Regions from separate parts of the Mesorhizobium argentiipisi genome, predicted to be linked through region 3. Evidence: riboswitches for the same ligand, from Rfam matches in the RefSeq annotation. Region 3 holds a riboswitch; each other region holds the start of a gene.
What was found. Region 3 has a riboswitch for thiamine pyrophosphate ahead of thiC (phosphomethylpyrimidine synthase ThiC). Riboswitches for the same ligand answer to the same signal wherever they lie in the genome.
Positions count from the first base shown of each region.

Region 1 (5,508 bases), on a different contig from region 3:
GCCACGCGCTGCCGCTCGCCGCCGGAAAGCTCGCGCGGCAGCCGCTTTTCCTTGCCCGCCAGGCCAACCCGCGCCAGCGCCTCGGCGACGGCAATGCGATCGGCGTCGCCGAGTTTCAGCGATGGCGAGCGGCCGAGCCAGACATTGGCTTCAACGGAAAGATGCGCAAACAAATTGTTTTCCTGGAACACCATCGACACCGGCCGCGCCGAAGGCGGCGTGTCGCCGACATCGATGCCGCCGATCAGCACCTTGCCGGTGTCGGGCGTTTCGAAGCCGGCTATCAGATTGAGCAATGTCGACTTGCCGGAACCGCTCGGCCCCATGATGGCGGTGATCCTGCCGGCCGCGAATTCGGCATTGAAGCGAAACGAAGACTCGCCATAGCTGAATGAGACGTCATCCAGCGCGACGGTGAGGCGCTTTTGCGCGGCGGCGCCCTTAATGGTCGTCGTCATCGCTTTCCTTCCCGCCCCAGCCGGTCGGCGGCGACCACCAGCATCAGGCAGACAAGGCCAAGCAGCAAGGCAAGTCCCGCGGCGTCGGCTGTCCGGTAGCTGCCCATGCGTGCCAAAAGCAGATAGGGCAAGGTCTGCACGGAATCGCTGCCGAAGAGCGCGATCACGCCGAGATCGCCGAGCGACAGCGCCATGGCAAAGGCGAAGCCGGTGGCCAAGGGCCGCCTCAGCGACGGCCAGTCGATCAGGCTGAGCCGGTTCCAGCCGGATATGCCGAGCGCCAGGCAGAGCCGCTCATGTCGTTCGCTCGCCGCGTCATAGGCCGGGCGAATGGCGCGGATGGCGAAGGGCATCGCCATCACCGCGTTGACGGCGACGACCATGACCGGGGCGACGGCAAAAACATCGGTGACATGGCGCAGCGCCAGGAACCAGCCGGCGCCAAGCACGATCGGCGGCACCACGAGCACGAAGCCGGCGCCGGTGTCGGCGGCGTGTTCGAGCAGCGACATGGTGTTCCCCGAGCGGCGGCGCAGGGCCAGCGCGCGCCGCGCCTCAATCAACGCCAGCGACAGCGTCACGCTGAGCAGCGCCGCAAGCAAGGCAAGGCCCGCGCTGGTGAGGGTCGCGCGGCGCACCGCCTCCTCGCCCGCCAGCCGGCCGAGATCGGCCTCGAGGCCTGAAAGCAGCGTCGCCGCCATCGGTCCGGCGACGAACAGCAGGGCAAGCGCGATGAGGCCGGCATTCAGCACGGTTTCGAGCCGGCCCGCTGAAAGGTAGCGGCGCGGCGCGACCGGCAGATTGGCGTCGCCGACCGTGTTGGCGCCGAGCCGTGTGAGAGCGACGACCACGATGAAGGTCAGCGCGATCTGCAGCAGCGTCAGCACCACGGCGCGCGCGGGATCGAAATCGAAGCGCAGCGCCTGGTAGATGGCGACCTCCAGCGTCGTCGCGGCCGGACCGCCGCCCAGCGTCAGCACGATGGTGAAGGAGGTGATGCAGAGCATGAAGACCAGCCCGGCAATCCCCGGCAGGGCCGCCCGCAGCACCGGCCATTCGATCAGCCGGAAGGCCGGCCGGACACCCATGCCGAGCTGGCTCGCCAGCCGCCACTGGTCGGCGGGGACGGTGCCGAGCGCCTCGAGGAACAGGCGCGTCGCCAGGGGCAGGTTGAAGAAGACATGCGCGACCAGGATGCCGGAGAGGCCGTAGATTCCCGGCCACTCTGCGCCGCCAAGCCGGGCGAAAGCGCCGGCAAAATATCCGGCGCGACCGTAGAGCGCCAAGACGCCGAGCGCGGCGACGATGGCTGGCAATGCCAGCGGCACGGTGAACAATTGCAGGATCGGGCCGCGACCTGGAAAAGCCGGATGCCTCGACAGAGCGCGCGCCACGAGCAGCGCCGGCGCGACCGAGAGCAGCGTCGACAGAGCCGCCTGCCACAGCGTGAAGCGGGCAACGCGCAGGAGGTAGCCGTCGAAGGCGGCGGCAGCGCCGGAGAGATCCTGCGCGGCTTCGACAGCGAGCCCAGCGAAGGCACCGCCGATGAGCAGCGTGATGGCCGCCAGCGCGACGACACCGGCGGTGACGCGAGAGTCTTTGGGACGGGACGCCAGCATTTCCCCTAACCAAACAGGGGCTTGGTTTGAGCGGAAGGATTATCCGCGTCGAGTTCCCGCCCATCCCCCTCTGGCCTGCCGGCCATCTCCCCCGCAAGGGGGGAGATTAGCAGCTTCGATCGCCGCGCCACTCTTGCAGCGCAGGAGATTGGCGAAACCGACAAAGCGCTTGATCTCCCCCTTGCGGGGGAGATGTCCGGCAGGACAGAGGGGTGTTCAAGCGCCACCTGCGTCCTACTTGCTCATCACCGCCAGCCACTCATCCACCCAGGCCTTGCGGTTGGCCGCCACCTCCTCGGGGCTGAACAGCAAGGTCTTGGTCGGCTTGACCAGCTTGTCGAAGGCCGGGTTGAGCGGCTTGTCGGTCTTGCCGGCCGGGAACATCCAGTTGGTTTCCGGAATGATGTCCTGGAATTCCGGTCCGGTCATGAAGGCGATGAATTTCTGCGCCAGCGGGTTCTTCGCGCCGGTCGTCGTGATGCCGGCAACCTCGATCTGCAGGTATTCGCCCTCTTCGAAAGAGGCCGCCTGATAGCGCTCCGTGTTCTCGGCCACCATGTGGTAGGCCGGCGAGGTGGTGTAGGAGAGCACCATCGGCGCCTCGCCCTTGGTGAACAGGCCATAGGCTTCGCTCCAGCCCGGCGTCACCGTCAAGACCTTCGGCTTGAGCTTGGCCCAGGCTTCCGGCGCCTTGTCGCCATAGACCGACTTCACCCACAAGAGCAGGCCGAGTCCGGGCGTCGAGGTGCGCGGATCCTGGATGACGATCTTGTCCGTGCCGCTACCCTCGACCAGCTCCTTCAGGCTCTTCGGCGGGTTCTTCAGCTTCTGCGTGTCATAGACGACGGCGAAATAACCATAGTCGAAAGGCACGAAAGTGTCGTCCTTCCAGCCGCCGGGCACGTCAATGCCGGACACTTCGCCATGCGGCGCGAACAGGCCGCTAGTCCTGGCGTCGGCAGTGAGATTGGTGTCGAGGCCGAGCACGATATCGGCCTTGGTGCCGGCGCCTTCGAGCTTGACGCGGTTGAGCAGCGCCACGCCGTCGGCCACCGAGACGAATTCGAGATCGCAGCCGCATTCGGCCTCGAATTCCTTCTTGACGGCAGGCCCTGGCCCCCAATCGGCGGTAAAGCTTTCATAGGTATAGACGGTGAGCTTGTCCTTTGCCTCGGCAGGCGCGACGCCCGCCAGAAGCGAAACAAGACCGGTTGCGAGAACAAGCTGGGACAATAGCGAGCGCATCGGCGCCTCCTTCGTTCTGGTGACAAGGAATTGAGGCGCCGGATGGTCCGAAACGTCTAATCCCTCCGCCGGTACAAACCGGATCAGGTTCGGCGGGTTGGCTTGATTGCCTCTCAGCCGGATCACGTCCGGCACCCCGTTAGAGCGTTTCGACAGATAGGCCCGGCCGAAGCGCGGCGCAAGCGGAAGTTTGCCGGGCAGATAATGTCCCGGGGCAGCGGACTCGCAACCGAAGCGCGGGCTGTCCGGCTTCCGTTTCGCGGGCAGGGCTGGTAAGGGCGACGCCCATGAGCACATTCACCATCCTGCTTGGCGGCGACCTTATCCGCACGCCCCGGCTCGAACGTCAGATCGAAGGCTCACGCGTCATCGCCGCCGATGCCGGTATCGGCCACGCTCGCATGCTCGGCCTGATGCCGGAGCTTTGGGTCGGTGATTTCGATTCCGTGCCGGCGAACCTGCCGGATGATCTCGCCGCGGTGCCCCGAAAGGTCTTCCCGGCCGAGAAGGACATCACCGATGGCGAGCTCGCTATAGCGGAAGCGCTTAAGCGTGGCGCCACCAGCCTCGTTCTGGCTGGCGCCTTCGGCGGCAAGCGCGCCGACCATGCTTTCCTGCATCTGGCGCTGGCCGTGCGGCTGGCCGAGGCGGGCACGACGGTGCTGCTGACCAGCGGCGCGCAGGAAGGTGTTCCCGTTTTGCCGGGCAGCGCCGCCTTCGACTATGCGGACGGCACCTTGTTTTCGGTGCTCGGCTTCTCGGAGCTCGCCGGGCTGACGGTCACCGGCGCCAAATGGCCACTCGACCGCGTCGAGGTGGCGTTCGGCTCCTCGCTCACTATATCAAACGAGGTCAAAGGGCAGCTTGGCATCGCGCTGGAGCGCGGCCGGGCGCTGCTTCTGGCCCACCCCTATCCCCTTCCAGAAAGCTGATATGGCGCCGCCACTCCTCAATCTTGACGGCATTAAACTGACCTTCGGCGGCACCCCGCTGCTCGACGGCGCGGCGCTCAGCGCATCCGCCGGCGAGAAGATCGCGCTGGTCGGACGCAACGGTTCGGGCAAGTCGACCCTGCTCAAGATCGCCGCCGGCATGATCGAGCCGCAGGACGGCGAGGTGTTCAGGCAGCCCTCGGCGACGGTCCGCTATCTGCCGCAGCTGCCGGACATGGATGGCTTCGCCACCGTGCGCGCCTATGTCGAGGCCGGCCTCGGCCCGGCCGACGACCCGCATCGCGCCACCTATTTGATGGAACATCTCGGCCTGACCGGCGAGGAACGGCCGAACGACCTTTCCGGCGGCGAGGCGCGTCGCGCGGCCCTTGCGCGTGTCATGGCGCCGGAGCCCGACATCCTGCTGCTCGACGAGCCGACCAATCATCTCGACCTGTCAGTCATCGAATGGCTGGAAGAAGAGCTTGCCCGCACCTCTTCCGCCGTCATCCTGATTTCGCATGATCGCCGCTTTCTCGAGCGCGTCTCGCGCGCCACCGTCTGGCTCGATCGCGGCCAGACGCGGCGGCTGGACAAGGGCTTTGCCCATTTCGAGGAATGGCGCGACCAGGTGCTGGAGGAGGAAGAGCGCGACCAGCACAAGCTCGGCCGGCAGATCGTGCGCGAGGAGCACTGGCTGCGCTATGGCGTGACCGCCAGGCGCAAGCGCAACATGCGCCGCCTCGGCGAATTGCAGACCATGCGCCAGCGCTTCCGCAGCCATCGCGGCGCCGAGGGCACCGCCACCATGGTGGCGAGCGACGCCGCCGAATCCGGCAAGCTGGTGATCGAGGCCAAGGCCATCGACAAGAGCTTCGGCGACCTCGCCGTGGTTAAGGGTTTCTCGACCCGCATCCAGCGCGGCGACCGCGTCGGCCTGGTCGGCCCGAACGGCGCCGGCAAGACGACGCTTTTGAAGATGCTGACCGGCGAGTTGGCGCCGGACGCAGGCACGGTTCGGCTTGGCGTCAATTTAGAGATCGCAACGCTCGACCAGAAACGCGAGGCCGTCGACCCGCAGGAGACGCTGGCGCATTGCCTGACCGACGGCCGCGGCGAGAACCTGCTCGTCAATGGCGAGCAGCGTCACGTCGTCTCCTACATGAAGGATTTCCTGTTCAAACCGGAGCAGGCGCGCACGCCGGTGCGCGAGCTTTCGGGCGGCGAGCGCGCGCGGCTTCTGCTGGCGCGCGT
Region 1 covers NZ_JAPYKO010000038.1:45,703-51,210, forward strand. Annotated here, with positions in the region: gene thiQ (thiamine ABC transporter ATP-binding protein) at 1-458, opposite strand, end outside; gene thiP (thiamine/thiamine pyrophosphate ABC transporter permease) at 455-2,077, opposite strand; gene thiB (thiamine ABC transporter substrate binding subunit) at 2,312-3,322, opposite strand; TPP riboswitch at 3,366-3,471, opposite strand; gene O7A05_RS31025 (thiamine diphosphokinase) at 3,610-4,254, shown strand; gene O7A05_RS31030 (ABC-F family ATP-binding cassette domain-containing protein) at 4,256-5,508, shown strand, end outside.
Region 1: linked by a shared signal. The riboswitch ahead of thiB (thiamine ABC transporter substrate binding subunit) and the one ahead of thiC (phosphomethylpyrimidine synthase ThiC) in region 3 are both predicted to bind thiamine pyrophosphate.

Region 2 (5,508 bases), on a different contig from region 3:
TGATGAACAATGGTGTTCCGACCCGATTGTGGCGTGGCGCCGCCAGGAAGGTCATTATCTGGGCTGCGCCATGTCGGTTAGGCTTTGGTCTAGTTTAGAATTTCGCCGACGGATCTTACTCCATCGACGTGTGACCGCCTTGCTCCTTGTTGAGCAATTTCGCGATGCCTTGGGCGGAGACCGGCTTGCTGAAGTGATAGCCCTGCATCTCGTCGCAATTGTTCTTGCGCAGGAACGCCACCTGGTCGTTCGTCTCCACGCCTTCGGCAATGACCCTGAGATTGAGTTTCTGTCCAAGCGAGATCACGGCGCTGGCGACAGCCTGATCGTTCTCATCGGTAACGAGATCGTTGATGAAGGACTTGTCGATCTTCAGCCGCGCCACCGGAAAAGTCTTCAGTGCGCTGAGGCTCGAATACCCGGTGCCGAAATCGTCGATTGAGATCTGCACGCCGAGGCTCTGCAGCGCGTTCATCGTCGACACAGCCATGTCGACATTCTGCATGATCAGGCTCTCGGTCAGTTCGAGCTCGAGATATTTCGCCTCCAGGTCGCAGTCCTTCAGCGCGTTGACCACGCGATTGATCAGATTGCTTTCCTTGAACTGTCTTGCCGACACATTCACGCACACCACCATCGGCGGCAGGCCATCATCCTGCCAGGCCTTGTTCTGCCGGCAGGCTTCGTGCAGCACCCAGTCACCGATCGGCACGATCAGGCCGGTCTCCTCGGCCAACGGGATGAACTTTATCGGCGAGATTAGCCCCAGGCTCGGATGTTTCCAGCGTATCAGCGCCTCGACAGCAAAGACATGGCCGGAGCGAAGGTCGACCTGCGGCTGGTACAGCAGCGTGAATTCGCCGCGTGCCAGCGCATTGCGCAATTCCTCCTGCAGCAGGAATCTCTCATGGCCGCTCGAATTGAACTCGGGCGCATAGAACTGGACATTGTCGCGGCCAAGCTCCTTGGCGCGGTACATCGCTGCATCGGCATTGGCCAGCAGCGCATCAGCGGTTGCGCCGTCATCCGGATAGTTGGCAACGCCGATGCTGGCTGTCGTTCTCAGATGATGTTTGCCAAGATGAACTGGCTCGGCGACCGCCGCCCGGATCTTCTGCAAAGTCTCGGCCACAAGCTCGGCATTCGGCTCCTGGTCGAACAGGACGACGACGAATTCGTCGCCGCCCAGCCGCACGACCGTATCGGTCGCCCTGACGCATTCGACCATGCGGCTGGCGACGGCCTTCAACAGCAGGTCTCCCGCGTTGTGGCCGAGCGTATCGTTGACCAGCTTGAAATTGTCCAGATCGATGAACACCACGCTCACCCAGCGGCCGTAGCGCTGGGCATAAAGGATGGCCTGAGAGAGTCTGTCGCCGAGCAGGGCGCGATTGGGCAGCCCGGTCAGCGTGTCGTGGTTGGCCATGAAATGGATGCGGTCTTCGGCAAGCTTGCGCTCGATGGCAATGCCGGCGATGCGGGTGGTGAAATCGATGAGATTGCTCTCGGCCTTTGTCGGCTCGCGCACCGTCTTCGAATACATGGCAAAGACGCCGAGCACCACGCCGGTATGCGACAGGATCGGCGTCGACCAGCAGGAACGGTAGCCATAGGGCCTCACCAGATCGCGAAAATCCTCCCACAAGGGATCGCTCACAATATCGATGACGATGACAGGCTCGCGCCGGTAGGCGGCGGTGCCGCAGGAGCCGACCTTGGGGCCGATGCGGATGCCGTCGATGGCGTCGGTGTAGTCCTTTGCCAGGCTGGGCGCCGCGCCGTGCCGCAGATGGGCGCCGTCGGCGTCGAGCAGCAGCACGGAGCCGAAGATATCGCTAAGCTGCGATTCGATCAGCCGCACGAGCCGTTCGAGCACTTCTTCCAGCGGCGCGCTCGTCGCGATCATCTCCAATATATGCGCCTGGCCGCTGCGCAGGTCGTCGGCCAGCTTGCGCTGGGTGATGTCGTGGGCAATGCCGACCAGGCCAAAGACCCCGTTCTCGGCGTTCCTGAGCGGCACCTTAGTCGACGACATCCATTTGCCCGCGCCCGAGGCGTCGACGATGAATTCCTCCTTGTCGATCATCGGCTGGCCGCCGCGCAGCAGAGCCTGCTCGCTGGCGCGGAATTGCCGGGCCAGCTCTGGGGCATGCAGGTCGAAATCGCTGAGGCCGATCATCTCGCTCGGGTCATGTCGGCCATGGTCAGTCGCAAGTGCCTTGTTGACGACGACGAAGCGGCTTTCGGTGTCCTTGACCCACAGATAGTCGGGAACCCAGTCGATCAGCGCCTGTAGCGAAACACGCTCGCTGACCATCACGCGGCTGGCGGCGAGCTCGGTGATGTCTTCATGCGTGGCGATCCATCCGCCGTCGGGCATCGGCTGATGAATGATCTGGATGGTGCGGCCGTCGTTCAGCTCGGCGGTCCAGTTGGTCGAACCGTTGCTTGAGTTGATCGAACGGGCAAAGGCGAGGTAGGCCTCGCTCTCCATCGCAGATGTCCCTGCGGCGACCCGGTGTTCGATGATATCGGCAAGTGTCATGCCCGCCTGCAGCTTTCCTGGCGAGATGCCGTAGATCTCGGCGTAGCGGCGGTTGCACAGGATCAGCCGTTCAGCGACGTCGAAAAAGCAGATGCCTTGCGAGATGTTGTCGATTGCCGTCTCGAAGCGCCTGGCCTGGGCTTCGAGCGTGGCGATGGTGGCCTTGAGCTCGCGCTCCAAGTCTTCGTAAGCAGCAACGGCCAGCTTCGACAGCGCTGTGATTCCCGCCTGGTCCGCCGCCTCGGCACTTCGTTTCGATGATTTCGTGACCAAGCAGCGTTCTCCGGTTCAGGAGCAAGCAACATTGCTTGTTGGCACTAAACCACCGATTGTATTGGCAGATGCCTAATTTTGGGTGAATTCGTGCCGGAGCGCCCGGCCCCACCGATCAGCCGGGCGGATTTTGTCGGCCGGCGATTTCCCCCCGCGAACCGAATGCGGTTGACAAAAGGTGACGGTCCCGTTCAATTCGACGCATTCACCAGGGGAGTCCCGGCAAGGGGCTGAGATACTGCTGGCTTTCGCGGCGCAGTGACCCGTTGAACCTGATCCAGTTCATACTGGCGTAGGGACGGTGCAAGCGCTTTGCGGGAGTTCATGCCCGAAGACCTGTCTTAAGCAGGTAGATCGAAGCGTCTTTTCATCCTTCCGGCACAGAACTGGGTCTCCAATGCAAATGAGCAAAGGAGCCTCAAATGAATGCCTTGACCCCCGCCGTGTCGACGGGACCGCTGCCCGCCTCGCGGAAAACCTACAAGCCCGGCGCCATCCACCCGCAGATCAGGGTGCCGATGCGCGAGATCGCCGTCCACCCGACCGCCGGTGAGCCACCGGTCACGGTTTACGATCCGTCCGGCCCTTATACCGACCCCGCTATCGAGACCAGCATCGAGACCGGCCTTGCCCGGCTTCGGCAAGACTGGATCGTGGCGCGCGGCGATGTCGAATCCTATGACGGCCGCCATGTCAGGCCGGAGGACAACGGCTTTGCGACCGGTGAGCGCCTGACGCCGGAATTTCCCATTCGCAACCGGCCGCTCAAGGCCAAGCAGGGCAAGGCTGTGACTCAGCTTGCCTATGCCCGCGCCGGCATCATCACGCCCGAAATGGAGTTCGTCGCCATTCGCGAGAATCTTGGCCGCGAGATGCTGCGCGGCAAGCTGCAACGAGACGGCGAGGCCTTCGGTGCCGCGATCCCGGATTTCGTCACGCCAGAATTCGTACGCGACGAGGTGGCTCGCGGACGCGCTATCATTCCCGCCAACATCAACCATCCAGAGAGCGAGCCGATGATCATCGGTCGCAATTTCCTGGTCAAGATCAACGCCAATATCGGCAATTCCGCCGTCACCTCGTCCATGGCCGAAGAGGTCGAAAAGATGGTCTGGGCGATCCGCTGGGGCGCCGACACGGTCATGGACCTGTCGACGGGCCGCAACATCCACAATATTCGCGAATGGATCGTACGCAACTCGCCGGTGCCGATCGGCACGGTGCCGCTTTACCAGGCGCTGGAGAAGGTCGGCGGCATCGCCGAGGACCTCAACTGGGAGGTCTATCGCGACACGCTGATCGAGCAGGCCGAGCAGGGCGTCGACTATTTCACCATCCACGCCGGCGTGCGGCTGCACTACATCCCTCTGACCGTTGACCGGGTGACGGGTATCGTCTCTCGCGGCGGCTCGATCATGGCGAAATGGTGCCTGCACCATCACCGCGAAAGCTTCCTCTATGAGCATTTCGAAGAAATCTGCGACATCTGCCGCGCCTATGACGTGTCCTTCTCGCTCGGCGATGGCCTTCGTCCGGGCTCGATCGCCGACGCCAATGACGCGGCACAATTCGCCGAACTGGAGACGCTCGGCGAACTGACGAAGGTCGCATGGGCCAAGGATTGCCAGGTCATGATCGAGGGGCCCGGCCATGTTCCCATGCACAAGATCAAGCAGAACATGGACAAGCAGCTCGCAATCTGCGGCGAGGCGCCCTTCTACACGCTTGGACCGCTGACGACCGATATTGCGCCCGGCTACGACCACATCACCAGCGGAATCGGTGCCGCCATGATCGGCTGGTTCGGCACGGCCATGCTTTGCTATGTGACGCCGAAGGAACATCTCGGCCTGCCGGACCGCAACGACGTCAAGACCGGCGTCATCACCTACAAAATAGCCGCACACGCCGCCGACCTCGCCAAGGGCCATCCTGCGGCGAAGATTCGCGACGACGCGCTTTCGCGGGCGCGGTTCGAGTTCCGCTGGGAAGACCAGTTCAACCTGTCGCTCGATCCGGAGACCGCGCGCTCGTTCCACGACGAAACTTTGCCCAAGGAAGCGCACAAGGTCGCGCATTTCTGTTCCATGTGCGGGCCGAAATTCTGCTCCATGCGCATCTCCCACGACATCCGTGCCGAAGCGCAGAAGGAGGGGATGGCGGCGATGGCGGAAAAATACCGCGCGGGCGGCGATCTCTATATGCCGGTGAGTGACACCACGCCCGAGGTGCCCGAGCCGTCATGAGGGTGCTGGTCAAGGGGGCCGGCGTCGCCGGCCTCACCGCGGCCTTCGAACTCGCGGCTCGTGGCGCGGCAGTCACCGTCGCCGAAATCCGGTCCGGTCTCGGCGGCAACGCATCGTGGTTCGCCGGTGGCATGCTGGCGCCCTGGTGCGAGCGCGAAAGCGCCGAGCAGCCCGTGCTGGACCTCGGACGCGGCGCCGCCGAATGGTGGGATCAAGTGCTGCCAGGTCAGGCGACGCGGGCCGGGACGCTGGTTGTTGCAACGCCGCGGGATGCGGGCGAGCTTGACCGCTTCGCAAGCCGCACCTCAAGCTATTGCTGGATCGATGAGGAGGAAATCGCGCGGCTGGAGCCCGACCTCGCCGGCCGTTTTCGCCGCGGGCTGTTCTTCGCCGGCGAGGCGCATCTCGACCCGCGCACTGCGATGGCAGCGCTTCACGAAAAGC
Region 2 covers NZ_JAPYKO010000005.1:167,478-172,985, forward strand. Annotated here, with positions in the region: gene O7A05_RS10535 (EAL domain-containing protein) at 116-2,818, opposite strand; TPP riboswitch at 3,019-3,135, shown strand; gene thiC (phosphomethylpyrimidine synthase ThiC) at 3,241-5,064, shown strand; gene thiO (glycine oxidase ThiO) at 5,061-5,508, shown strand, end outside.
Region 2: linked by a shared signal. The riboswitch ahead of thiC (phosphomethylpyrimidine synthase ThiC) and the one ahead of thiC (phosphomethylpyrimidine synthase ThiC) in region 3 are both predicted to bind thiamine pyrophosphate.

Region 3 (5,508 bases):
TGGAGCCGGTGGCGGTGACAAGGACCAAGGGCACGATCACGGTCCACACCTTCGATGCCGCGGCGCTTGAAGCCGGCACGTTGCCGATCGAGTTCATCGGCTGCTCGTCGGTCACCGACACCAATCTGATGTCGGGCAAGAACGCCTGGGGCGAGGCCGACGCCAACTTCAACAAATTCGTGCCGCATCTGAAGGACATCGACGTGCCGTCGGAGACCTTGCAGACGCTGCTCGACCGCACGGCATCACCCACATAGACGCGTTCCTGGTCGACTGCGAAGGCGCCGACTGGATGGTGTTCGAGCAGCTCGACCTTGAGCGCTACCGCCCCGGCATGATCAAGATCGAGGTCGGCGCGCTTCCGGCCGCCGAGATCGGCCAGGTCGTGGTCAAGCTCAAGACCGCCGGCTACCAGGTCGGCTTCCAGGCCGAGGATATCTGGGCCTTCGCCTAAGCTGCATCACCAATCAATCGCTGCAGCGGCAACCCAACCCAATTGCCGTCCGGCCAATTCGCACATTCGCGAGGCGCGTCTCCTCAAGAAGCCCTAATCGGCGTCCGACCTCAGTCCCATCGAATTGACTCGAAGCTGACTTTTCCCGGGTGTATCTTTTTCAAGTCGTTCGTAACGGGGTAGAGGCAGGCGGACGTTGGAAGCGGTATGCTTCCGCCCATATATGAGGAGGCAGGCATGTTGTCATGCGGGGTGGCGGATTCCGACGAACTCACAATCCTCACAAAAGCTCTCAACGATTACTGCGCAAAACATCGAATTGTTCGCGAGAATGAGCGCGAAGAGATAGCCATGAAGGTCATGTGGCTTTTCAGGCGGGGCGTAATTGACCCTGACCAGCTTTCGGAAGAACTTGGGCGGGGTAGGCTGGGATAGGCAACCCCGGCCTTACTGGGCGGCCCGGCCAGAAATCCTGTGTCACCTTGATAAGCTGGTCGGGCCGCTCATGTTCCTGCGCATCAAGCGATCCGTTTTGTAAGAGCCGCGCACCGTCGGCTTCTCTGCTTCTTCGCTTCGATAAGCGCAACGATGTCCGCGATCCCCCAAAGCTTGTCAGTCACGCCAGCGTGACCCACTACCCGGGCCGGACGTGCTTGACAAAACGGCGGCGCCTCGCTCAACTTGAGCCATTCACCAGGGGAGTCCCGGCAAGGGGCTGAGATACTGCTGGCTTTGCGGCGCAGTGACCCGTTGAACCTGATCCAGTTCATACTGGCGTAGGGACGGTGCAAGCGCTTTTGCGGGACTTGATGCCCGAAGACCTGTCTCAAGCAGGCAGACAAAGCGTCTTTTCATCCTTCCGGCACAGAACTGGGTCTCCAATGCAACGAGCAAAGGAGCCTCAAATGAATGCCTTGACCCCCACCGTATCGACCGGGCCGTTGCCGGCGTCGCGCAAAATCCAAAAGAACGGCATCATCCATCCGCAGATCAGGGTGCCGATGCGCGAGATCAGCGTGCACCCGACAGCCGGGGAACCGCCGGTGACGGTCTACGATCCGTCAGGCCCCTATACCGACCCCGCGATCGAAACGGATATCGAAAAGGGTCTTGCCCGCCTTCGGCAAGACTGGATCGCCGCGCGCGGCGATGTCGAAGCCTATGACGGCCGCCACGTCAGGCCCGAGGACAACGGATTTGCGACGGGCGAACGGCTGACGCCTGAATTTCCAGTCCGAAATCGTCCGGTGCGGGCAAAAGCCGGCAAGGCGGTGACACAGCTTGCCTATGCGCGCGCCGGCATAATCACGCCGGAGATGGAATTCGTAGCCATCCGCGAGAACCTTGGCCGCGAGATGCTACGAAGCAGGTTGCAACAGGATGGGGAAGCGTTCGGCGCATCGATACCGGACTTCGTCACGCCGGAATTCGTGCGCGACGAGGTGGCGCGCGGCCGCGCGATCATCCCCGCCAACATCAACCATCCCGAGAGCGAGCCGATGATTATCGGCCGCAATTTTCTGGTGAAAATCAACGCCAATATCGGCAATTCCGCCGTCACCTCATCGATGGCCGAAGAGGTCGAAAAGATGGTCTGGGCGATCCGCTGGGGCGCCGATACCGTGATGGACCTGTCGACTGGCCGCAACATCCACAACATCCGAGAATGGATCGTACGCAACGCGCCGGTGCCGATCGGCACCGTGCCGCTCTACCAGGCGCTCGAGAAGGTGGGCGGCATCGCCGAGGATCTGAGTTGGGAGGTCTATCGCGACACGCTGATCGAGCAGGCCGAGCAGGGCGTCGACTATTTCACCATCCACGCCGGCGTGCGGCTGCATTACATCCCGCTGACCGTCGACCGGGTCACCGGCATCGTCTCCCGCGGCGGCTCGATCATGGCCAAATGGTGCTTGCACCGTCATCGCGAGAGCTTCCTCTATGAGCATTTCGATGAGATCTGCGACATCGCCAGAGCCTATGACGTATCCTTCTCGCTCGGCGACGGCCTTCGCCCCGGCTCGATCGCCGATGCCAACGACAAAGCGCAATTCGCCGAGCTGGAGACGCTCGGCGAATTGACCAAAATCGCCTGGGCGAAAGACTGCCAGGTGATGATCGAGGGTCCCGGCCATGTTCCCATGCACAAGATCAAGCAGAACATGGACAAACAGCTTGCCGTCTGCGGCGAGGCGCCGTTCTACACGCTCGGGCCGCTGACCACGGACATCGCACCGGGCTACGACCACATCACCTCCGGCATCGGCGCTGCCATGATCGGCTGGTTCGGAACGGCGATGCTTTGCTACGTCACGCCGAAGGAACATCTCGGCTTGCCGGACCGCAACGACGTCAAGACCGGCGTGATCACCTACAAGATCGCCGCTCATGCCGCAGACCTCGCCAAGGGTCATCCGGCCGCGAAGATCCGCGACGATGCGCTGTCGCGGGCGCGGTTCGAGTTCCGCTGGGAAGACCAGTTCAACCTGTCGCTCGATCCCGAGACGGCGCGCTCGTTCCACGACGAGACTTTGCCCAAGGAGGCGCATAAGGTCGCGCATTTCTGCTCGATGTGCGGACCGAAATTCTGCTCCATGCGCATCTCCCACGACATGCGCGCGGAAGCGCAAAAAGAGGGGATGGCGGCGATGGCGGAGAAATATCGCGCCGGCGGCGATCTCTATATGCCGGTCGAAACGCCCGGAGCGGAAGAACAGGCTTCGGCGCAGGATGATCGGGGCGCGCGCTGAGTCATGCGCCGTGTCCTTGTCAAAGGCGCCGGTGTGGCAGGCCTCACCGTCGCCCATGAATTAGCCGCGCGGGGTGCGTCCGTAACGGTTGCCGAAATTCGCAGCCAGATAGGCGGCAAGGCCTCCTGGCTTGCCGGCGGCATGCTGGCCCCCTGGTGCGAGCGCGAAAGCACCGAAGAGGCGGTTGTCACTCTCGGCAAAACTTCGGCCGAGTGGTGGGAAAGGACACTGCCCGGGCTCGTGACGAAGGCCGGCACTCTCGTCGTCGCCCATGCGCGGGACGCCCTGGAGCTTGCCCGCTTTGCGGCTCGAACGCGTAACCACCAGTCCGTCGACGAAGAGGCGATTGCGGCCCTTGAACCCGACCTTGCCGGCCGGTTCCGCAAGGGCCTGTTCTTTGCGGGCGAAGCTCATCTTGATCCCCGCCGGGTTCTCGAAGCGCTGGCCAGCAAATTGCGCGCAATGGGCGTCGTCTTCCTCTTCGAGGCGGGCGAGATCGCTCCTTCCGGCTTTGATCGGGTGATCGATTGCACAGGCATGGCGCGGGCCGACGACGATTTGCGCGGTGTGCGCGGTGAAATGCTGATCCTCCACACGCGCGAGGTCTCGCTCGCTCGGCCCGTGCGTCTCCTCCATCCACGCCATCCGATCTACATCGTGCCGCGGGCCGATCATCACTTCATGGTCGGCGCGACCATGATCGAAAGCGATCATGACGGGCCGATTACCGCCCGTTCGCTGATGGAGCTCCTCAACGCAGCCTACGCACTTCATCCGGCGTTCGGTGAGGCCGAAACCGTCGAGACAGGGGTGGGCGTTCGCCCTGCCTATCCCGACAATCTGCCACGAGTGAAACGGCAGAAGGACGGCGCGATCACGGTCAACGGCCTCTATCGGCACGGTTTCCTGCTTTCACCGGCCATGGCGGAGCAGGCTGCCGGCCTTTTCAATTCAACGACCAAGCTGGAGTCTGAAAATGAAGCTGATCGTCAACGGCGAAGCGCTTGAGGCCAGGGCGGCAACGCTCGACGCCCTTTTGAAGGAGCTCGACTATGAGGGCAACTGGCTCGCCACCGCGCTCAACGGCGATGTCGTACCCGCGGCCAACCGGGCGGAATTTCGATTGGCCGATGGCGACCGGATCGAAATCCTTTCGCCCATGCAGGGAGGCTAGCCATGTTCGATCTTCTCGGAACGAAGCTTGCCTCACGGCTGCTCCTCGGCACCGCCCAATATCCATCGCCGGCCGTACTGGCGGAAGCGGTCAAGGCGTCGGGCACCTCGGTGGTGACGGTCTCGCTGCGCCGGGAAATGGCCGGCGGCAGGGGCGGCCAACAATTCTGGTCGTTGGTCAATTCGCTCGGCGTGAGGATCCTGCCCAACACCGCCGGCTGTCACTCCGTGAAGGAAGCCGTCACGACCGCGAAGATGGCACGCGAGGTTTTTGGCACGTCCTGGATCAAGCTAGAGGTCATCGGCAACCATGACACGCTTCAGCCGGACGTGTTCGGCTTGGTCGAAGCCGCCCGCATCCTGTGCGAGGACGGTTTCATCGTGTTCCCCTACACCACCGACGACCTTGTCGTCGCCGAGCGGCTGCTTGAGGCGGGCTGCAAGGTTCTGATGCCGTGGTGCGCGCCGATCGGTTCGGCCTTGGGACCGGTCAACATCATGGCGCTGCGCTCGATGCGCGGGCATTTCCCCGACGTTCCGTTGATCGTCGATGCGGGGCTCGGACGGCCGTCGCACGCGGCAACCGTGATGGAGCTCGGTTTCGACGCCGTGCTCCTCAACACGGCGGTCGCCAAGGCTGCCGATCCGGTCGGAATGGCGCGCGCTTTCAGCAAGGCAGTCGATGCCGGCCGCGAAGCGTATGGTTCCGGCCTGCTCGATCCGCGCGACGTCGCCGTGCCGTCGACGCCTATGATCGGCAGGGCGGTTTTCTCATGAAGCTCGATCCCTTTTACCTGATCGTCGACAGCGCCGCCTGGATCGAGCGGCTGGTGCCGCTTGGCGTCAGGCTGGTGCAGCTCCGCATCAAGGACATGGACGAGGACGGGCTGCGCATGGAGATCCGCAAGGCAAAAGCCTTGTGCGCTCGACACCATTGCCAGCTTGTCATCAACGATCATTGGCGCCTGGCGATCGAGGAGGGCTGCGACTTCGCCCATCTCGGTCAGGAGGATCTGCAAAATGCCGATCTTCGGGCGATACAGGCCGCCGGCGTCAGGCTCGGACTGAGCACCCACGACGATGCCGAGCTGGAAACGGCTGTTGCGGCGAAGCCCCACTACGTTGCGCTCG
Region 3 covers NZ_JAPYKO010000002.1:215,343-220,850, reverse strand. Annotated here, with positions in the region: partial or broken gene O7A05_RS03990 (FkbM family methyltransferase) at 1-454, shown strand, start outside; TPP riboswitch at 1,140-1,255, shown strand; gene thiC (phosphomethylpyrimidine synthase ThiC) at 1,360-3,204, shown strand; gene thiO (glycine oxidase ThiO) at 3,208-4,212, shown strand; gene thiS (sulfur carrier protein ThiS) at 4,181-4,378, shown strand; gene O7A05_RS03970 (thiazole synthase) at 4,381-5,154, shown strand; gene O7A05_RS03965 (thiamine phosphate synthase) at 5,151-5,508, shown strand, end outside.